3 regions of the Bradyrhizobium sp. BWA-3-5 genome follow, and region 2 is predicted to be linked to each of the others. Evidence: riboswitches for the same ligand, from Rfam matches in the RefSeq annotation. Region 2 holds a riboswitch; each other region holds the start of a gene.

Region 1 (7,187 bases), 140 kb from region 2:
GTGCGCGCTTTGCTGCATCTAGGCCCGTTCCGCTGCCGGCCACCTGCTCGGCGCTCACGCCGAGCAGGGCGGCGGCGATTGCCGCCGAAGTCGTGGTATTGCCGATACCCATGTCGCCAAGGATCAGAAGATCGGGTTCTTTCGTGGCAGCCCGCAGAACCGCGCGCTTGCCGCAGTCAAGGGCTAAGGCCAACTCCGCAGGCTCAAGTGCCGCTTCCTGGCTAAAGTCGCGGCTACTCCGCCGCGGCTTGTCAGTCACGACACCCTCGATCGGAACTTCCGCGAGCGTGCCCGCATCGACGATCTCAAGACTCAAGCCCAGCTCGCGCGCCAGAATCGAAATTGCGGCGCCGCCCGAGGCGAAGTTGGACATCATCGCGATCGTGACTTCCTGCGGATAGGCCGATACGCCTTGGGCGACGATCCCATGATCGCCAGCGAAGACGATGATCGGCGCGCTTTGGGCCCGCGGCTGCTCCGTTTGTTGCAGACCGGCGAGTTCGATCGCGAGATGCTCGAGCCGGCCGAGTGCGCCGTCTGGTTTGGTAAGTTCAGCCTGACGGGCCAGCGCTGCATCGCGATGGATGACTGAAACGTCGGGGCACTCCTGATAGACCCACTCCGGTAGCATGATGTCCTGCCGTTGCATGTTGTCGTTACGAGCGAGCCCGCGCGCGGGGAGCGCTACGATCCGCGCTTGAGAATGTAGCTGTCCATGATCCAGCCCTGCCTTTCGCGCGCTTGCTGTCGAGCGGCGACGATGCTTGGACCCACTTCGGCCAGCGCACCCGACATCGTGATCTCCTCACCCATGCCGAGATAGGCGCCCCACCAGATGTGCAGCCCTGCCGGATCGAGCGACTGAAACGCCGCACCGCCATCGAGCATCACGACCACGGTGTTCGTGCCGTGCGGCCAACCGCCTTCGCGCAGCCGTCGTCCCGTTGTCACCAGGAAAGGCTCGCCTATTTCGTTCAACGGCAGCGAATGTGCCGCGCAAAGCGCCTGGATTGACGTGATACCGGGGACGACCTCGATGGCTGGCAACGGATCAAGCCTTCGCGCGATCCGCAGGCTCGAATCGTATAGCGAAGGATCTCCCCAGATCAGCAGGGCAACGCGCCCCTCACTCCCGAGATGCTGCGCAATTTCGTGCGACCAGGTCGAGGCCAAGGCATCGTGCCATTCATCCACGCCCTTGCGGTAATCCTCTTGGCCGGCGTCACGCACCGGTATGACGAACTCGGCGATCCGCGTCCGGTCGTTGTCAAGCACCTGCGCGCAGATCGTCCGCCGCAATTCGGCGAGATCGGATTTCACGTCCCCCTTGCGCGGGATGAGAACGAGATCGGCGGCGTTGATCGCGCGCACGGCAGCAAGCGTAAGCTGCTCGGGATCGCCGCAACCGATGCCTATCAGGGAGAGCGTCAGCATAGCTTATGCGAAGGGCGGCCGCTGCCTGCGACCGCCCTCACTTAATCTTATGCGGCGTTGTGCAGGCGGTAGGTGACGAGGCCGTTCGCCGTCACGCCACGCATCGATTTCGCCAATGCCAGCACGGCTAGATCAGCTAGCGGCTCGATGACCACGACGATCGCGTAAGAAGCGGCGAAAGACGCAATGGAAGTGAGGTTCTCGGCCGCAAAGCCCGCACCATACAGCGCCCAGAAAGCGACCCACAACACGATGCCGGATTGATAGGCGGTCGAAAGCGCAAGCGCCTGGCGATATTGCAGGTCAACAAAGGCGGTGTTGCGGGGAATGATCCGCCCGGCCAGCACCTGGATCGCAAACAGCGGCACCAGCAGCGTGGTCACGTTCATGCCGTATTGCGGCAGGTCGGCAGGTACGAAGAGCAGCCCCTGAAGCAGAAGACCAAGCGCCAACCCGAACGCGGCTGGCGCTGCGCCGAACAAGAGGAACAGTGTCGAGCCGAGAATGAAATGCACCTCCGAGACGCCGACCCGGAAATGCGGCAGGAGTTCGAAGAACGAGAAGACCAGGACTGTTGTTGCGACGGTGCGCACCGCCAAGGAAACGATTCCCTGCTCGCGCACGGTCTCTGCCGCAAGCTTCAATGCGCAGCCCGCGGCGGCGGCACCTGTCGCGTAACTCAGCACGAGCTTGGCGCCCGTAACGATACCTGGTTCGATATGCATGATCTACGTCCCTTCTGCCGTCCCACCCGACGGCTTTGGTGTTGAAAGCTGCAGGGCCGATCTCCTGGCTCGCGGTCGAAACGGGTCTCCGGCCTTCCCGAGCTGACGGCCCAGCGGCGGATCGGAGCCCCTCACCGCTTACAGTCGCGGGGGCGGCCGGGGCTTCGGGTACCGCAATTGGGTCCGCCCTTCCCCGTTCCCGATTATGCTCCGGCGCTTTGCGCCGCTTCGAGCACCTTGGCTGCACTGTGTGCTCCTTCCGAAGAGGACGCGTCAAGGGGCTCGCGAGATCGGGCGACGGCATCATCACGTAGCCTCGCCCGCCAGCGCGCCGAAACGAATGACCGTCGTTGCGGCGTCGGTTTGCGCGAGCTGGGTCTGCGAGCTTCGCAATCGTCGTACGGACAAGCCGCCTGTTCGGCGCCGCCGATAGACTCGGCAAACAGCGACGACGTATCGGGAGCCATGCCGTGCTCGATCAGTCTTGCCACGAGCGCCGGAAATGTCCGCTTGCCCATATAGACCAAAGTCGTCGATTCCTTATGGGCGAGCGCCGCCCAATTGAGATTTTCGGGCAATTGCCCAGTGATATCAGCGCCGGTCACGAGCTGGAGGCGGCGCGAGGTATGCCGGCGGGTCAGTGGAATGTTGGACCGCGCTGCCGCAACGCAGGCCGAGGTAACGCGCGGAATGATCTCGTAGCTGATGCCCGCCGCGCGCAGCGCTTCGATCTCCTGTTCAAGCCGGCGGAAGATGCCGGCGTCTTCCGATCTCAAGCGAACGACGCCCCCACCTGCGGCGGCGTAGTCGATGAGCAGCCGGTTGACATGCTCCTGTTTGACCGAGGGCCGGCCTGCACGCTTGCCGACCGCCACCAGATTGGCCCCGGGGCGGGCGTGATCGAGGATCGCGCCCGAGGAAAGGTCGTCATAGAGCACGACATAGGCGGCGCGCAGACGCGCGGCCGTCTTGAGCGTCAGGAGCTCAGGATCGCCTGGACCAGCCGAGACAAAGGAAGCAAAGCCGCTCACCGGTCCTCCGCAATGAGGTGGAAGAACGTTCCACTGGCGTATCCGCGCCGCGAGCCGGTCTCCGCAACGACCGCGCCGGTCGCGTCACGCACGATAGCCAGGCGCGTATCGGGCTGAGAGACAATGGTGGAGTAATGGAATTCGTGGCCGCGCAGACGCGCGCCGGCCTTATGCCCGGGCATTGGCACCGCAAGCTCCGCAAGCCGGTAGCCCAGATGCATGCTACGTTGGGCAAAACTCGTTTCCAGGCCGAGCAATCCCGTCATCTCATGATGTACGTCATTGGCGTCGGTCAAGGCGGAGCCCAGCACCATATAGCCGCCGCATTCGCCATGCACCGGCCGTGTCTCCGCAAAGGATGTTAGCGTGCGGCGAAATCGGCGATTTGTCGCGAGTTGGCCAGCGTGCAATTCCGGATAGCCGCCCGGCAGCCAGCAGACGTCGGCACTATCATCAGGGCCTTCATCGGCGAGCGGCGAGAAAGTCACGATCTCGGCTCCGGCTGCGCGCCAAGCCTCCAGCATGTGCGTATAGACGAACGAGAATGCAGCGTCGCGTGCGAGCGCGATGCGTTGTCCGGGTGGCGTGACGCTTAGGCCGTGTGTGTCGCGTGACGCCATCCAGGTGCATGCCGATTGCAGCACCGCATCGAGATCGACGTGCTCGGCGGCGATGCGTGCGGCCTCTGCAATAAGCTCGTTAACCTCAGCCTGCTCCTCGGCTTGCACGAGGCCCAGGTGCCGCTTCGGCATAGTGATCGCGGCGTGGCGGGGCAACGCCCCGAACACCGAAATGCCTGCCCCTGCCAGGGCGCGCCGCACCAGGTCTTCGTGCCGCGCGCTGGCGACGCGGTTGAGAACGACGCCGGCAAGACGCACGCCCGCGCGGAAATCGCGCAGTCCCGCAGCCACCGCCGCGGCAGTTTGCGCCTGTCCGGAAGGATCGATCACGAGCAGGACCGGCCAACCCATCATCTCGGCGATATCGGCGGTCGCGCCGGTCCCCGAAACGCCTGGCGCGGCAACGCCGTCGAACAGGCCCATCGAACCTTCAGCCAGAATGAGGTCCGCATCGCGTCCGTGCGATGCGACCGATTCGATCGCCTCACGACGCATGGCCCAGCTATCAATATTCACCGAAGTGCGTCCCGTGGCGGCCGCATGAAAGGCCGGGTCGATATAATCGGGCCCGCTCTTGAAGCACTGCACCTTCAGCCCGCGATCGCGATAGGCGCGTGCCAATGCCAGCGTCAGCGTCGTCTTGCCGACACCGGATGCAGGCGCCGAGATGACGAGGCTCGCCGCCATCACGAGCCTTCCGGAAAGCGCGGCGTCGGCCCGAGCGGCCGATAGCGGCGGTCATAGTCGGCAGCATACAAGCGGCTTTCTCCGAAATCTTCCGAACCCAGTGTGCGGCCGACCAGAATGACGGCCGTGCGCTCGAGCTCGGTGCTTGCGGCAGAATCCAGCGTACCGAGCGTGGCGCGAATGATGCGCTGATCCGGCCAGCTCGCGCGCCACACGATCGCGACCGGGCAGTCTGCTCCATAGTACGTGGTCAGCTCATCAATCACCTTGGAAAGCAGATGGATCGAGAGATGGATTGCCAGCACCGCACCGGTGGCAGCGAACGCGGCGAGTTTTTCGCCCTCCGGCATCGCGCTCGCCCTGCCCGGCATTCGGGTCAGCACGACGGATTGCGTGCGACCCGGCAGCGTGAGCTCGGCCGCGAGCACTGCCGCGGCGGCGGAAAAGGCCGGCACGCCTGGCGTGATTGAATAGGGAATTTGCAGCGCACTCAGCCGGCGCAATTGCTCGCCCATCGCCGACCAGATCGAGAGATCTCCAGAATGCAGCCGTGCGACGTCCTTTCCCTCACGATGCGCGGTGACGAGCTCCGATATGATGTCGTCGAGCGATAGTGGTGCAGTGTTGACGATGCGCGCGTCCTTTGGGCAATACGCGAGAACTCCCTCGGGCACGAGCGAGCCGGCATAGAGGCAGACTGGACAGGCGGTGATAAGATCGCGTCCCCGCAAGGTGAGCAGATCGGCTGCGCCCGGCCCGGCGCCGATGAAGTGCACGGTCATTCGCCGTCCCCTTCCGCGATCGCTGCGGTCGCCATTCGATCTTGCGAAACGGTCCGCGCCGAAACAAGGCGCGCGCCACGGCCGGCCACGGCCAGCGCCGCAGCTTCGGCGACGGAGCCCGTGCCGAACTTCGCCTTGATGAATTCGGACTGTGTGGACGTGACGATGCCGGCCAAGACATCGGCCGGAACGGACCTAACCGACACATTGAGCTCACACGCAAGCGCTTTGAGCGCAGCGGCTTCGGCCTTGTCGCTAACGGTGGCGACTGCAGCGAGACCGTCAGAACCTCCCGCGGCGTCGAGCGCTTCACGCAGCGAAGCAAGCGTGACGTCCTGCTTGAATCCCAAACCTGCGACCTTCACTTCATCGCACTCCATTGCACGACCGGCCGCCCCGCCTCCCAGGAACGATAACGGCCGAGGTTATCGGCATGCGCGATCTCGACCCGCATCAGCTCGCCGCCGTGGCGTTGATGCAGGCTCGAAAGCAGCGCCTCTGTCTCAAGCGTAACTGCGTGCGCAACCATCCGCGTTCCGGCCTCAATGCGCGACCAGGCGGCATCGAACATCGTGGCGTCGAACCCTCCGCCGATGAAGACCGCTTGCGGGGTCTCAAGGCCTGAAAGGATCTGAGGTGCCGGTCCCTCAATCGCCGTGATCCGATGCGTCAGGCCGAACTTCGCGGCGTTGCTGCGGATGTTTGCTGCACGATCGGCCCGCGCTTCAATTGCGATCGCCGTGCCACCGCAGAGAGCCCATTCTATAGATATCGAACCGGAGCCCGCGCCGATGTCCCACAATCTTTCACCGGGCCTCGGCGCCAACGCCGAAAGCGCGAGCGCGCGCATCGGCCGCTTGGTGATCTGACCGTCATGCACGAAGAGCGCGTCTGAAAGGCCGGAGCTGCGCGGAACTCCGTCCGGTCCATTGGCTTCGAGCGCAACGGCCACCGGACCCACGCCCGCATCGGTCGCGTAGCTGTCGGCACGATGCTGCGTCACGGATTCGCGCGGGCCACCGAGCGCGGCGAGAGTCCATAGCGGTGACGCGCCCCAGCCCCGCGCCGTCAGCCAGTTGGCAAGATCGCCGGCCGCCCTGCCGTCGCGCACGAGACAGATGATGCGAGCTTCGCGTGCTAAGTGCGGCACCAGGCGCTCGAACGGAGATGCGTGAAGTCCGAGACAAACGACAGATTCGAGCCGCCATCCGAGCCGCGCCGCGGCAAGAGAGAATGTCGAGGGAGCGGGATGCGCGATCCATTCGCTTTTGCGCAGCCGCTCCACGAGGTTGCTGCCGACACCGTGCCAGAACGGATCGCCCGAGGCGAGCACCGCCGTCGGACGGCCACGGCACGCCAGCACGCAGTTCGCATCGAAGGGCGCAGGCCAGCGACGACCGCGGTCGGTAATGCCTGCCAGCACGAGATGCCGCTCGCCGCCGAACACGGTCTGGGCTTCCCCAAGCGCCTTTCGGCTTGCTTCCGAGAGGCCGACAAGGCCATCTTCGCCAATGCCGATAATGGTCAACCAGGGATTATCCATGATGCGCGCCCTCATTCTGGGCGGAACGAGCGATGCTAATCTGCTTGCGGATGCCGCCGCGCGCGCCGGGCTCGACGCGATCTATTCGTATGCCGGACGGACGCGAGCTCCGATCGGCCAATCGCTGCCAACGCGCATCGGCGGGTTTGGCGGCGCGAGCGGCCTTGCCGAATACATTCGACGGGAAGGAATTACGCATCTCGTCGACGCGACGCATCCCTTCGCGGCCGAGATGAGCCGCAACGCGGTTGCAGCGTGCGAGGCGACCAGGATACCACTGATCGCGCTCGAGCGCGAGCCCTGGGCAAAAACGCCCGGTGACAATTGGATCGAGGTCGCGGATATCACCTGCGCTGTCGCGGTGT
Region 2 (7,187 bases):
GCGACGGCAGGGCGGCCGGCGATCTTGCCAACTGGCTGACGGCGCGGGGCTGGGGCGCGTCACCGCTATGGACTCTCGCCGCGCTCGGTGGCCCGCGCGAATCCGTGACGCAGCATCGTGCCGACAGCTACGCGACCGATGCGGGCGTGGGTCCGGTGGCCGTTGCGCTCGAAGCCAATGGACCGGACGGAGTTCCGCGCAGCTCCGGCCTTTCAGACGCGCTCTTCGTGCATGACGGTCAGATCACCAAGCGGCCGATGCGCGCGCTCGCGCTTTCGGCGTTGGCGCCGAGGCCCGGTGAAAGATTGTGGGACATCGGCGCGGGCTCCGGTTCGATATCTATAGAATGGGCTCTCTGCGGTGGCACGGCGATCGCAATTGAAGCGCGGGCCGATCGTGCAGCAAACATCCGCAGCAACGCCGCGAAGTTCGGCCTGACGCATCGGATCACGGCGATTGAGGGACCGGCACCTCAGATCCTTTCAGGCCTTGAGACCCCGCAAGCGGTCTTCATCGGCGGAGGGTTCGACGCCACGATGTTCGATGCCGCCTGGTCGCGCATTGAGGCCGGAACGCGGATGGTTGCGCACGCAGTTACGCTTGAGACAGAGGCGCTGCTTTCGAGCCTGCATCAACGCCACGGCGGCGAGCTGATGCGGGTCGAGATCGCGCATGCCGATAACCTCGGCCGTTATCGTTCCTGGGAGGCGGGGCGGCCGGTCGTGCAATGGAGTGCGATGAAGTGAAGGTCGCAGGTTTGGGATTCAAGCAGGACGTCACGCTTGCTTCGCTGCGTGAAGCGCTCGACGCCGCGGGAGGTTCTGACGGTCTCGCTGCAGTCGCCACCGTTAGCGACAAGGCCGAAGCCGCTGCGCTCAAAGCGCTTGCGTGTGAGCTCAATGTGTCGGTTAGGTCCGTTCCGGCCGATGTCTTGGCCGGCATCGTCACGTCCACACAGTCCGAATTCATCAAGGCGAAGTTCGGCACGGGCTCCGTCGCCGAAGCTGCGGCGCTGGCCGTGGCCGGCCGTGGCGCGCGCCTTGTTTCGGCGCGGACCGTTTCGCAAGATCGAATGGCGACCGCAGCGATCGCGGAAGGGGACGGCGAATGACCGTGCACTTCATCGGCGCCGGGCCGGGCGCAGCCGATCTGCTCACCTTGCGGGGACGCGATCTTATCACCGCCTGTCCAGTCTGCCTCTATGCCGGCTCGCTCGTGCCCGAGGGAGTTCTCGCGTATTGCCCAAAGGACGCGCGCATCGTCAACACTGCACCACTATCGCTCGACGACATCATATCGGAGCTCGTCACCGCGCATCGTGAGGGAAAGGACGTCGCACGGCTGCATTCTGGAGATCTCTCGATCTGGTCGGCGATGGGCGAGCAATTGCGCCGGCTGAGTGCGCTGCAAATTCCCTATTCAATCACGCCAGGCGTGCCGGCCTTTTCCGCCGCCGCGGCAGTGCTCGCGGCCGAGCTCACGCTGCCGGGTCGCACGCAATCCGTCGTGCTGACCCGAATGCCGGGCAGGGCGAGCGCGATGCCGGAGGGCGAAAAACTCGCCGCGTTCGCTGCCACCGGTGCGGTGCTGGCAATCCATCTCTCGATCCATCTGCTTTCCAAGGTGATTGATGAGCTGACCACGTACTATGGAGCAGACTGCCCGGTCGCGATCGTGTGGCGCGCGAGCTGGCCGGATCAGCGCATCATTCGCGCCACGCTCGGTACGCTGGATTCTGCCGCAAGCACCGAGCTCGAGCGCACGGCCGTCATTCTGGTCGGCCGCACACTGGGTTCGGAAGATTTCGGAGAAAGCCGCTTGTATGCTGCCGACTATGACCGCCGCTATCGGCCGCTCGGGCCGACGCCGCGCTTTCCGGAAGGCTCGTGATGGCGGCGAGCCTCGTCATCTCGGCGCCTGCATCCGGTGTCGGCAAGACGACGCTGACGCTGGCATTGGCACGCGCCTATCGCGATCGCGGGCTGAAGGTGCAGTGCTTCAAGAGCGGGCCCGATTATATCGACCCGGCCTTTCATGCGGCCGCCACGGGACGCACTTCGGTGAATATTGATAGCTGGGCCATGCGTCGTGAGGCGATCGAATCGGTCGCATCGCACGGACGCGATGCGGACCTCATTCTGGCTGAAGGTTCGATGGGCCTGTTCGACGGCGTTGCCGCGCCAGGCGTTTCGGGGACCGGCGCGACCGCCGATATCGCCGAGATGATGGGTTGGCCGGTCCTGCTCGTGATCGATCCTTCCGGACAGGCGCAAACTGCCGCGGCGGTGGCTGCGGGACTGCGCGATTTCCGCGCGGGCGTGCGTCTTGCCGGCGTCGTTCTCAACCGCGTCGCCAGCGCGCGGCACGAAGACCTGGTGCGGCGCGCCCTGGCAGGGGCAGGCATTTCGGTGTTCGGGGCGTTGCCCCGCCACGCCGCGATCACTATGCCGAAGCGGCACCTGGGCCTCGTGCAAGCCGAGGAGCAGGCTGAGGTTAACGAGCTTATTGCAGAGGCCGCACGCATCGCCGCCGAGCACGTCGATCTCGATGCGGTGCTGCAATCGGCATGCACCTGGATGGCGTCACGCGACACACACGGCCTAAGCGTCACGCCACCCGGACAACGCATCGCGCTCGCACGCGACGCTGCATTCTCGTTCGTCTATACGCACATGCTGGAGGCTTGGCGCGCAGCCGGAGCCGAGATCGTGACTTTCTCGCCGCTCGCCGATGAAGGCCCTGATGATAGTGCCGACGTCTGCTGGCTGCCGGGCGGCTATCCGGAATTGCACGCTGGCCAACTCGCGACAAATCGCCGATTTCGCCGCACGCTAACATCCTTTGCGGAGACACGGCCGGTGCATGGCGAATGCGGCGGCTATATGGTGCTGGGCTCCGCCTTGACCGACGCCAATGACGTACATCATGAGATGACGGGATTGCTCGGCCTGGAAACGAGTTTTGCCCAACGTAGCATGCATCTGGGCTACCGGCTTGCGGAGCTTGCGGTGCCAATGCCCGGGCATAAGGCCGGCGCGCGTCTGCGCGGCCACGAATTCCATTACTCCACCATTGTCTCTCAGCCCGATACGCGCCTGGCTATCGTGCGTGACGCGACCGGCGCGGTCGTTGCGGAGACCGGCTCGCGGCGCGGATACGCCAGTGGAACGTTCTTCCACCTCATTGCGGAGGACCGGTGAGCGGCTTTGCTTCCTTTGTCTCGGCTGGTCCAGGCGATCCTGAGCTCCTGACGCTCAAGACGGCCGCGCGTCTGCGCGCCGCCTATGTCGTGCTCTATGACGACCTTTCCTCGGGCGCGATCCTCGATCACGCCCGCCCCGGGGCCAATCTGGTGGCGGTCGGCAAGCGTGCAGGCCGGCCCTCGGTCAAACAGGAGCATGTCAACCGGCTGCTCATCGACTACGCCGCCGCAGGTGGGGGCGTCGTTCGCTTGAGATCGGAAGACGCCGGCATCTTCCGCCGGCTTGAACAGGAGATCGAAGCGCTGCGCGCGGCGGGCATCAGCTACGAGATCATTCCGCGCGTTACCTCGGCCTGCGTTGCGGCAGCGCGGTCCAACATTCCACTGACCCGCCGGCATACCTCGCGCCGCCTCCAGCTCGTGACCGGCGCTGATATCACTGGGCAATTGCCCGAAAATCTCAATTGGGCGGCGCTCGCCCATAAGGAATCGACGACTTTGGTCTATATGGGCAAGCGGACATTTCCGGCGCTCGTGGCAAGACTGATCGAGCACGGCATGGCTCCCGATACGTCGTCGCTGTTTGCCGAGTCTATCGGCGGCGCCGAACAGGCGGCTTGTCCGTACGACGATTGCGAAGCTCGCAGACCCAGCTCGCGCAAACCGACGCCGCAACGACGGTCATTCGTTTCGGCGCGCTGGCGGGCGAGGCTACGTGATGATGCCGTCGCCCGATCTCGCGAGCCCCTTGACGCGTCCTCTTCGGAAGGAGCACACAGTGCAGCCAAGGTGCTCGAAGCGGCGCAAAGCGCCGGAGCATAATCGGGAACGGGGAAGGGCGGACCCAATTGCGGTACCCGAAGCCCCGGCCGCCCCCGCGACTGTAAGCGGTGAGGGGCTCCGATCCGCCGCTGGGCCGTCAGCTCGGGAAGGCCGGAGACCCGTTTCGACCGCGAGCCAGGAGATCGGCCCTGCAGCTTTCAACACCAAAGCCGTCGGGTGGGACGGCAGAAGGGACGTAGATCATGCATATCGAACCAGGTATCGTTACGGGCGCCAAGCTCGTGCTGAGTTACGCGACAGGTGCCGCCGCCGCGGGCTGCGCATTGAAGCTTGCGGCAGAGACCGTGCGCGAGCAGGGAATCGTTTCCTTGGCGGTGCGCACCGTCGCAACAACAGTCCTGGTCTTCTCGTTCTTCGAACTCCTGCCGCATTTCCGGGTCGGCGTCTCGGAGGTGCATTTCATTCTCGGCTCGACACTGTTCCTCTTGTTCGGCGCAGCGCCAGCCGCGTTCGGGTTGGCGCTTGGTCTTCTGCTTCAGGGGCTGCTCTTCGTACCTGCCGACCTGCCGCAATACGGCATGAACGTGACCACGCTGCTGGTGCCGCTGTTTGCGATCCAGGTGCTGGCCGGGCGGATCATTCCCCGCAACACCGCCTTTGTTGACCTGCAATATCGCCAGGCGCTTGCGCTTTCGACCGCCTATCAATCCGGCATCGTGTTGTGGGTCGCTTTCTGGGCGCTGTATGGTGCGGGCTTTGCGGCCGAGAACCTCACTTCCATTGCGTCTTTCGCCGCTTCTTACGCGATCGTCGTGGTCATCGAGCCGCTAGCTGATCTAGCCGTGCTGGCATTGGCGAAATCGATGCGTGGCGTGACGGCGAACGGCCTCGTCACCTACCGCCTGCACAACGCCGCATAAGATTAAGTGAGGGCGGTCGCAGGCAGCGGCCGCCCTTCGCATAAGCTATGCTGACGCTCTCCCTGATAGGCATCGGTTGCGGCGATCCCGAGCAGCTTACGCTTGCTGCCGTGCGCGCGATCAACGCCGCCGATCTCGTTCTCATCCCGCGCAAGGGGGACGTGAAATCCGATCTCGCCGAATTGCGGCGGACGATCTGCGCGCAGGTGCTTGACAACGACCGGACGCGGATCGCCGAGTTCGTCATACCGGTGCGTGACGCCGGCCAAGAGGATTACCGCAAGGGCGTGGATGAATGGCACGATGCCTTGGCCTCGACCTGGTCGCACGAAATTGCGCAGCATCTCGGGAGTGAGGGGCGCGTTGCCCTGCTGATCTGGGGAGATCCTTCGCTATACGATTCGAGCCTGCGGATCGCGCGAAGGCTTGATCCGTTGCCAGCCATCGAGGTCGTCCCCGGTATCACGTCAATCCAGGCGCTTTGCGCGGCACATTCGCTGCCGTTGAACGAAATAGGCGAGCCTTTCCTGGTGACAACGGGACGACGGCTGCGCGAAGGCGGTTGGCCGCACGGCACGAACACCGTGGTCGTGATGCTCGATGGCGGTGCGGCGTTTCAGTCGCTCGATCCGGCAGGGCTGCACATCTGGTGGGGCGCCTATCTCGGCATGGGTGAGGAGATCACGATGTCGGGTGCGCTGGCCGAAGTGGGTCCAAGCATCGTCGCCGCTCGACAGCAAGCGCGCGAAAGGCAGGGCTGGATCATGGACAGCTACATTCTCAAGCGCGGATCGTAGCGCTCCCCGCGCGCGGGCTCGCTCGTAACGACAACATGCAACGGCAGGACATCATGCTACCGGAGTGGGTCTATCAGGAGTGCCCCGACGTTTCAGTCATCCATCGCGATGCAGCGCTGGCCCGTCAGGCTGAACTTACCAAACCAGACGGCGCACTCGGCCGGCTCGAGCATCTCGCGATCGAACTCGCCGGTCTGCAACAAACGGAGCAGCCGCGGGCCCAAAGCGCGCCGATCATCGTCTTCGCTGGCGATCATGGGATCGTCGCCCAAGGCGTATCGGCCTATCCGCAGGAAGTCACGATCGCGATGATGTCCAACTTCGCCTCGGGCGGCGCCGCAATTTCGATTCTGGCGCGCGAGCTGGGCTTGAGTCTTGAGATCGTCGATGCGGGCACGCTCGCGGAAGTTCCGATCGAGGGTGTCGTGACTGACAAGCCGCGGCGGAGTAGCCGCGACTTTAGCCAGGAAGCGGCACTTGAGCCTGCGGAGTTGGCCTTAGCCCTTGACTGCGGCAAGCGCGCGGTTCTGCGGGCTGCCACGAAAGAACCCGATCTTCTGATCCTTGGCGACATGGGTATCGGCAATACCACGACTTCGGCGGCAATCGCCGCCGCCCTGCTCGGCGTGAGCGCCGAGCAGGTGGCCGGCAGCGGAACGGGCCTAGATGCAGCAAAGCGCGCACGTAAGGCGCACCTGATAGACGGCGCGTTGGCTCGTCATGGGCTCACAATAGCAGGTACTGCTCCCGACCGGATCCTGTGCGCCGTCGGCGGTCTGGAAATTGCGGCGATCACTGGCGCGATCATCGCCGCCGCACAGCGTCGCGTTCCGCTTCTGATCGACGGCTTCATCGTTTCCGTCGAGGCATTGGCAGCGGTGCGTCTCAATCCTTCCTGTCGGCGATTTCTTTTATTCTCCCATCAATCGGCAGAGCAGGGGCACTGCCTGGTTCTTCAGGCCTTGAGCGCCAAGCCACTATTCAATCTGGATCTTCGGCTCGGCGAGGGAACGGGCGCCGCGCTAGCATTGCCGATTCTGCGGCTTGCATGCGCCCTGCATAACGGCATGGCGACCTTCGCGCAAGCCAAGGTTCCGAATCGATCATAGAGTGACGTTCTGATTTACCGACACAACCCGCCAATCGTTCCGCAGCCGATCAATTCGCGTTATGGACAGTGGATGAATAACGAAGCGCAAGGCTGCTCGCGGTTCGACATCGAGGGCGACGCAGAGCGCAGCGCGAATAGTGCCAGAGTGAACCACGAGCGTTGCAAGACCGGGAGCTATCTTGTGAAGCCCGAGCCGAACCCTGGCAATTTGATCTTCGAAGCTTTCGCCGCCGGGTGGCCTTGAGCGAGCGGCATCCTTCCAGAACTGCGCATAGCTTTCTCCTCCGAAAGCGAGATCGTCGTGACGTCGGCCGGTCCAATCTCCTAAATTCTGCTCCATGAACTCACGCACCGGGATTGGATCAAGGCGGAGG
Region 3 (7,187 bases), 630 kb from region 2:
GCACTCTACGAGAGCCTGACCTTGCCGCTTTCGATCATCATGATTGTGCCAATGGGGCTGCTTGCCGCAATGTTCGGCGTCTGGATGTCGAAGGGCGACAACAACGTCTTCACCCAGATCGGGTTGATCGTGCTGGTGGGATTGTCCGCCAAGAACGCCATCTTGATCGTCGAATTCGCACGCGAGCTGGAATTCGCCGGCCGTTCGCCGATTCGGGCCGCGATCGAGGCGAGCCGCCTGCGGCTGCGTCCGATCCTGATGACCTCGATGGCGTTCATCATGGGCGTCCTGCCCCTGGTGCTCTCGAGCGGTGCCGGGTCGGAAATGCGCCGCGCGATGGGTGTCGCCGTGTTCTCCGGCATGATCGGCGTCACGGTATTTGGCCTGTTCCTGACACCCGTATTCTACGTTCTGTTGCGCGTCGTCACGGGACTGAAGCCACTGACAAACCATTCCGCCAGTGTAACGACCGGTCACGCGCCGGAGCCCGGTCGCTGATGCAATGCTGGGTTGCCCGGAAGCGGCGGGTTGCACGTTCAACCCGCCGTTTGATGCCTTGACGAATTCCCGCCTGCTCCGCTCTAAATTGCCCTAGCGAAGTATCGGAGCTGCCTTGCGAAACAAGGTGCCGCGAACGATGCTTCAAAGCACCGTTCGTCAAAAGGGATCCGTCATGTCCGTCGACACGCAGGCCGCCACCGATCGTCTCCTTCGCTTCCTCGCCGTCGAGGGCGTGACCGGAAAGGAGGCCGCGATCGGGCGCGAATTGGCCGCCGCGCTGCAGGAAAGTGGCGTGCCGGCGGAGGCGATCCGCCTCGACGACGCCAACACACGGATTCCCGTGCCGACGGAGACCGGCAACCTCATTGTCGACCTGCCCGGCCGCGGCGCGATGCACAACCAGCCCCGCATCATGTTCATGACCCACATGGACACCGTGCCGCTGTGCGCCGGCGCCAAGCCGAAGCTGAAGGGGCGCAAGATCGTCAACGAGGCGAAGACCGCGCTCGGCGGCGACAACCGTGCCGGTTGCGGCGTTCTCGTGACGCTGGCGTCTGAGCTGGCGAAGCAGAATCTCGATCATCCGCCGATCACGCTGCTGTTCTGCGTGCGCGAGGAGAGCGGGCTATACGGGGCACGATACGTCAAGACCGACGAGCTCGGCTCCCCTGCCATGGCCTTCAACTACGACGGCGGCTCTGCCTCCAACGTCACGATCGGTGCCGTCGGCGCGGATCGCTGGCACGTCGAGATTTTCGGCCGCGCCTCGCACGCCGGCGTCGCGCCGGAGCGCGGGATCAGCTCGACGATGATTTTGGCGCTTGCGCTCGCCGACGTGAAGGCCGGCGGCTGGTTCGGCAAGGTGGTGAAGGGCAAAAGGCAGGGCACCAGCAATGTCGGTCCCGTCACCGGCGGCGACGGACGGCCGGCCGGCGACGCCACCAATGTCGTCACCGACTATGTGCATGTGCGCGGCGAAAGCCGCAGTCACGATGCAAAGTTCTTCAAGGAGATCACGAAAGCCTACAAGGCGGCGTTCGAGAAGGCTGCAAAGAAGGTGAAGAACAGCGCCGGCAAGTCGGGCCGCATCAAGTTCAGGGCCGAGACCGACTATTATCCGTTCCGCATGAAGGAGAGCTTGCCGGTGGTCAAACGGGCAGTCGCGGCCGTGTCCGGCGTCGGCGCGACAGCGAATATCCGCGCCGCTAGTGGCGGCTTGGATGCGAACTGGATGGTCCGGCACGGCGTGCCGACGGTGACCTTCGGCGCCGGCCAGAACGAGCCGCACACGATCGACGAGTGGATCAATCTCGACGAATACGACCGTGCCTGCGCGCTCGCACTGCAGCTTGCGACCACGCGATGAACGGCCTGACGGGTCGCATGGTTACAAGAATCATCGCCGAAAAATGAAATCTCCGGCAGGCCGGCGTTCCTCCCAACCGGCGCGCTCAAGTTCTGGGCGGTCGTCGTCAGCCTGCGGATAGCCGAGGCAGAAATATCCGATCAAGCGCCAGTCCTTCGGGACATCCAGAATCTCCGTTATGGCGCAGGGATCGAGGATCGATATCCAGCCCATGCCGATGCCCTCGGCGCGGGATGCCAGCCAGATTGAAAAGACTGCGGTCACGACGGAATAGTCTGCCATCTCGGGCATCGTGCGCCGGCCAAGCCCGTGGCCGACGCCTGTCGAACGATCGGCAAACACGGCCAGGTGACATGGCGCCTCGCGCAATCCGGCCAGTTTCAGCGCGGCGTACCGAATAGATAAATCGCCGGTATAATCTCCGAGCGCATCGCGGTTGCAGGCCTCGAAATTTTCAACCACCTTCTGCCGGCGGCCGGGGTCATCCACCACCACGAAACGCCAGGGCTGACACAGCCCGACGGACGGCGCCTGACAGCCGATTTCAATCAATCGCTCCAGCAGGCTGGGCGGCAGAGGATCCCTGCGAAACCGGCGCACGTCGCGGCGCCAGCCAAACAGATCGTATAGGCGGGCGCGGAAAGCCTGGTCAAAGTGCGGCACGGCTGGCGGATCGATGGTCATGGCCTTTGCCTATGCTTCGCGGGATTTCCCGGTTTGGAGTGAGAATCGCGTGAGAACCGCGGAATTCAAAGCGCTTGCATACCCTGATCGTCAACAGCAATAGACGCCGCCTGTTCAGACCTGTTTGAAGTGCGCGCGCTATTGTGCTTATTTGGATTCGTCATCGGTGCCTTCGAAAGAAGGTGAAACGGGAATGCGGTGCGGGGCAATTGCCCCTACTCCGCAGCTGCCCCCGCAACTGTAAGCGGCATTCGCGATCCAAACGGCCACTGGGCTTCAAGCCTGGGAAGGCGGATCGCAGACCACCGCGAGCCAGGAGACCGGCCGCTGACGAGAAATCAACTCGTTCGACGGTGGGTCGACGGAAGGGGCACTATGAATTGGCTAGGATATGCTGCCGGCTCGGCGGCCATTGTTGCGTTGGCTTATTGTCACAGCGCTGCGTACGCGCGGTCGAACTCGGATCAACTTCCGCCGGTGGTGATCAATCCGGACGCTCCGCCAAAACCGGCCCGTACAACTCCCAAAAATCGAGATCGAAGCAGGGCCGGCCCGGTGCGGCCGGCCGCGAATAATACGCCTGCCCCGCCCGCACAGCCGGCGGAGGTGGTGGTGGTGACGGCCGACAGGGAGTCCGAGCCGATCAGCCGCACCGGCAGCTCGATCAGCGTGGTCAAGGGCGAGACGCTGGCAACCAGCAATCCCGGCTCGCTGGTCGACGCGCTGCGAACCGTTCCCGGCCTCGACATTTCTGAGAGTGGCGGTCCGGGTTCGACCGCGAACATCCGGCTGCGCGGCGCCAATACCGGCCAGACCCTGGTGATGATCGACGGCATCCGGATCAACGACCCGACCGCCGCGAGCGGCGATTTCGATTTCGCGATGTTTGCGCCAAGCGCCATTGAGCGGATCGAGGTGCTGAAAGGCCCGCAGAGCGCGCTCTATGGTTCGGACGCGATTGGCGGTGTCGTCAACATCATCACCAAGAAGGGCACCGGCCCGGCGCAGTTCAATGTCCGCACCGAAGGCGGCAGCTATGGCACCGCGGTGACCAACGGATCGATGATCGGATCGTCAGGCCCGTGGTCTTACGCCGTCACCGGCGCCGCGCAACACAGCAACGGCTTCTCCCGCTTTGGTTATCGGATCCCGCCGCTGGAGGCCAAATTCGGCCCGCTGGAACGCGACGGTTTCGACCGTCTCGGCGGCTCGGCCCGCTTCGGCTACGACGCCGGTGAAGGCGTACGACTGGAAACCGGTATGCTCTCCTCATTCACACGATCGGCCTATGACCAATCGACCGGCGCGTTTCCCGATACACCTTCAAGCGCGACGAGGCTTTTACAGCAGGTGTGGGGACGTGCCTCGATCGATACATTCGGGGGCATCCTGACCCATAGCCTGAACGTATTTGACACCCATATCGACCGCTCCTTCAACGATGTCACCTACAAAACCAACAAACTGCCGCAAAACACCACGTCAATCATTTCGGACTTCATCGGCAATAGCAGCGGCGCGGAATATCAGGGCAATCTGAAGCTGGGCGCTTTCGGTTCGCTGATCGTCGGCAGCCGGACACAGCACGAGACCGCCGACACCTACTCGACCAATCTGCTGCCGACCCCGGGGCCGCGAAATGCATTGCTTGGAAAAGCGCAAGACACCAATTCGGTGTTCACGTTGTGGCAGCTCCCGATCGGCGAGCGGCTGAACATCACGCTCGGCGGACGCGTGGACGATGTGGTTGATGTGGCGCGCTTCGAAACCTGGCGCGCGACGGCGGCCTACACGATTGCCGAGACCGGCACCAGATTCCACACCAGCGCAGGCACCGGCGCCAAGGCGCCGACGCTGTTTCAGCTCTACGATCCGGCCAACGGCTCGCCGGGTCTGAAGCCCGAGCAGAGCTTCGGCTATGACGCCGGCATCGATCAATCGCTGTTCAATGGCCGCGTCATCGCCTCGGTCACCGGCTTCTCGAACGACTTCAGTAACCTCATCAACTTTGTGTCGTCGACACCAACCGCCAATCCGTGCAGAGGCATTCAGACTGGTTGCTACGTCAATGTCGCCCGCGCCGAGACTAGCGGCGTGGAGGTGGGCCCAACGATCGATGTTCTGCCGGGCCTCGTGAAGTTCAACGCGGCCTACACCTACCTGCACGCGGTCGATCTTGCGACCGGGCTGGTGTTGGCGCGGCGGCCGAAAAACCTGGCGCGCTTCACGCTGACCATCACGCCGACCGACAGATGGCTGATCGAGCCCCGCATACTCACGGTCTCCAAGCGCTTCAGCAGCGCCGGCCAGACCAGCCAGGTCGACGCCTATACCCGCGTCGATCTCTATACCGAGTACAAGATTGATAAGAACTGGAAGGTGTTTGCGCGCGGCGAGAATATCCTGAACGAGCACTATCAGGAGGTTTTCAACTTCGGCACCACCGGTCCGGCGGCGTATGCGGGGTTTAGCGCCACATGGTGAGCACCGATGCCGCAAGACGACAGGTGATCGCAACCGCCGGGCTTGCTGCGCTGGTGGCACTGCTGGCGCTTGGCTCGCTCGGCATTGGACCCGTGCGGCTGTCGCCGCTGACCGTGCTCGAGGCTCTGCTCGGCGGCGGGACCGACGTACAGCGGATCATCGTCGCGGAAATTCGCCTGCCGCGAATGATCCTTGGACTGGCCATCGGTGCGATACTCGGCCTCTCGGGCGCTGCGCTGCAGGGCCTGCTGCGCAATCCGCTGGCGTCGCCTTCCCTGTTCGGGGCGCCGCAATCGGCCGCGTTTGGCGCCGTGCTGATGATTGCACTTGGCTGGGCCGACGTCCGATCCTACGCGCTGCCGGTCGCGGGAATCACGATGGCGTTCGCGTCGGTGTTCGTGCTGCTCGGCATCGCCGGAAGAAACGCCGGCCTGCTGCTACTGATCCTTTCGGGCCTGGCGATTTCCAGCCTCGCGGGAGCGGCGACCGCGCTGGTGATGAACCTATCGTCCAATCCCTTTGCCGCGCTTGAAATCGCGTTCTGGCTGCTCGGCTCGCTGGAGGACCGCAGCTTCCGCCATGTCATGCTCGCATCGCCGTTCATCATCGCGGGTGCCGCCGTGCTGATCAGCCAGCGCAGCGCCTTTCGCGCGCTGAGCCTTGGCGAAGAGACCGCGCAAAGCCTTGGCGTCGATGTCGGCCGGTTGAGATTAACGGTGATCGCGGGCGTCGCGCTGGGGGTCGGCGGCGCGGTGGCCGTCAGCGGGGCAATCGGCTTTATCGGCCTGGTCGCCCCGCATCTGGTGCGGCCCTTGATCGGCCACGATCCGGCGCGCCTGCTGATCCCGAGCGCGCTGGCCGGCGCGGCGCTGTTGCTGGCCGCGGATATCGCGCTACGGATCATTCCGTCCACGACCGATATCAAGGTGGGCGTGCTCACCTCGATCATCGGCGTGCCGTTCTTCCTCTATCTGATCGTGCGCGAACGGCGGGCGCTTGGTGGAGGCGTCGCATGAGCGGAAAGCCGATGCTGGCTGCCGAGCGGCTCGAAGTGATGCTGGCGGGCCGAACCGTCCTGCACGATGTCTCGCTGTCGCTGGCCTCAATGCAGCTTGTCGCCTTGGTAGGACCGAACGGAGCCGGCAAGACCACGCTGCTTCGCGCGCTGGCGGGTCTGGTTTCATCGACCGGTACGATCGAGGTCGGCGGCGATCATCTGTCGTCGCTTTCGCTGCGGGAGCGTGCCAAGCGTTTTGGCTACCTGCCGCAGGGCCATCTGGTGCATTGGCCGTTGCCGGCCAGGGACGTGGTCGCGCTTGGCCGATACCCGCATGGCGCCACCGATCCGGCACGGCTTTCCTCGCACGACGAACAGGCCGTGTTGCGCGCGATGCAGGCGACCAATGTCGTTGAATTTTCGGACCGCCCAGTCACGGAACTATCCGGCGGCGAACGCAGCCGCGTCGCGCTGGCGCGGGTGCTCGCGGTCGAAGCACCGATTCTGCTCGCGGACGAACCGACCGCTTCGCTCGATCCGCGTTACCAGATCGACGTCATGCTCAACCTGCGCAGCGCCGCCGACCGCGGCGTGCTGGTCGTGGTGGTGACGCACGATCTCGGGCTCGCCGCACGCTTTGCCGACACCGTGCTCGTGCTGTCGAACGGCCGGCTCCTTGCGCAAGGAATGCCCGCAGATGCGCTTTCGGAGCAGGTCATGGCCGATGTGTTCCGGATCCGCGCGTACCGCGCCGATTATCGCAACGAGGCCGTGATCGTGCCCTGGGCGGAGGCTTGAGCGATGGTCGACCTAGTCGCTCAACGCAGCCGCCAGGCGGTCAAGACCGGCAGCGTCAGGCGGCAGCCCAAACCGCAGGAGGTCGCCAGCCCAGTCGAAACGCCGGCACCAGATATGCCGCCGCGCCAGCGCGGCGTGCAACTTCTGAGCATCGGGATGCCGGGCAAGCCGGAACAACGGCGTGCCTCCGGCAATCCCAAAGCCGGCCTTGGCCAAAACCTGGTCGAGCTTGCGGGCCTGCTGTTCGAGCGTGCCGCGCGCGTGATCGGCCCATGCTTGATCGCCGAGCGCCGCGGTACCGATCAACAGAGCCGGCCCGGAACACGGCCATGGCCCGAGCGCTTCAGCGATGCGCGC

What was found. Region 2 has a riboswitch for cobalamin ahead of RX331_RS27290 (energy-coupling factor ABC transporter permease). Riboswitches for the same ligand answer to the same signal wherever they lie in the genome.
Region 1: linked by a shared signal. The riboswitch ahead of RX331_RS26550 (energy-coupling factor ABC transporter permease) and the one ahead of RX331_RS27290 (energy-coupling factor ABC transporter permease) in region 2 are both predicted to bind cobalamin.
Region 3: linked by a shared signal. The riboswitch ahead of RX331_RS30205 (TonB-dependent receptor plug domain-containing protein) and the one ahead of RX331_RS27290 (energy-coupling factor ABC transporter permease) in region 2 are both predicted to bind cobalamin.

What each region holds. Positions count from the first base shown of each region.
Region 1 covers NZ_CP136626.1:5,517,225-5,524,411, forward strand. Annotated here, with positions in the region: gene cobT (nicotinate-nucleotide--dimethylbenzimidazole phosphoribosyltransferase) at 1-631, opposite strand, end outside; gene cobF (precorrin-6A synthase (deacetylating)) at 685-1,434, opposite strand; gene RX331_RS26550 (energy-coupling factor ABC transporter permease) at 1,482-2,159, opposite strand; cobalamin riboswitch at 2,196-2,414, opposite strand; partial or broken gene RX331_RS26555 (uroporphyrinogen-III C-methyltransferase) at 2,630-3,190, opposite strand; gene RX331_RS26560 (cobyrinate a,c-diamide synthase) at 3,187-4,497, opposite strand; gene cobM (precorrin-4 C(11)-methyltransferase) at 4,497-5,279, opposite strand; gene RX331_RS26570 (cobalamin biosynthesis protein) at 5,276-5,644, opposite strand; gene cbiE (precorrin-6y C5,15-methyltransferase (decarboxylating) subunit CbiE) at 5,641-6,822, opposite strand; gene RX331_RS26580 (cobalt-precorrin-6A reductase) at 6,821-7,187, shown strand, end outside.
Region 2 covers NZ_CP136626.1:5,659,575-5,666,761, reverse strand. Annotated here, with positions in the region: gene cbiE (precorrin-6y C5,15-methyltransferase (decarboxylating) subunit CbiE) at 1-746, shown strand, start outside; gene RX331_RS27310 (cobalamin biosynthesis protein) at 743-1,111, shown strand; gene cobM (precorrin-4 C(11)-methyltransferase) at 1,108-1,890, shown strand; gene RX331_RS27300 (cobyrinate a,c-diamide synthase) at 1,890-3,200, shown strand; partial or broken gene RX331_RS27295 (uroporphyrinogen-III C-methyltransferase) at 3,197-3,757, shown strand; cobalamin riboswitch at 3,973-4,191, shown strand; gene RX331_RS27290 (energy-coupling factor ABC transporter permease) at 4,228-4,905, shown strand; gene cobF (precorrin-6A synthase (deacetylating)) at 4,953-5,702, shown strand; gene cobT (nicotinate-nucleotide--dimethylbenzimidazole phosphoribosyltransferase) at 5,756-6,811, shown strand; gene RX331_RS27275 (histidine phosphatase family protein) at 6,806-7,187, opposite strand, start outside.
Region 3 covers NZ_CP136626.1:6,293,717-6,300,903, forward strand. Annotated here, with positions in the region: gene RX331_RS30190 (multidrug efflux RND transporter permease subunit) at 1-498, shown strand, start outside; gene RX331_RS30195 (M20/M25/M40 family metallo-hydrolase) at 674-1,867, shown strand; gene bluB (5,6-dimethylbenzimidazole synthase) at 1,898-2,551, opposite strand; cobalamin riboswitch at 2,699-2,895, shown strand; gene RX331_RS30205 (TonB-dependent receptor plug domain-containing protein) at 3,164-5,035, shown strand; gene RX331_RS30210 (iron ABC transporter permease) at 5,029-6,051, shown strand; gene RX331_RS30215 (ABC transporter ATP-binding protein) at 6,048-6,830, shown strand; gene cobD (threonine-phosphate decarboxylase CobD) at 6,843-7,187, opposite strand, start outside.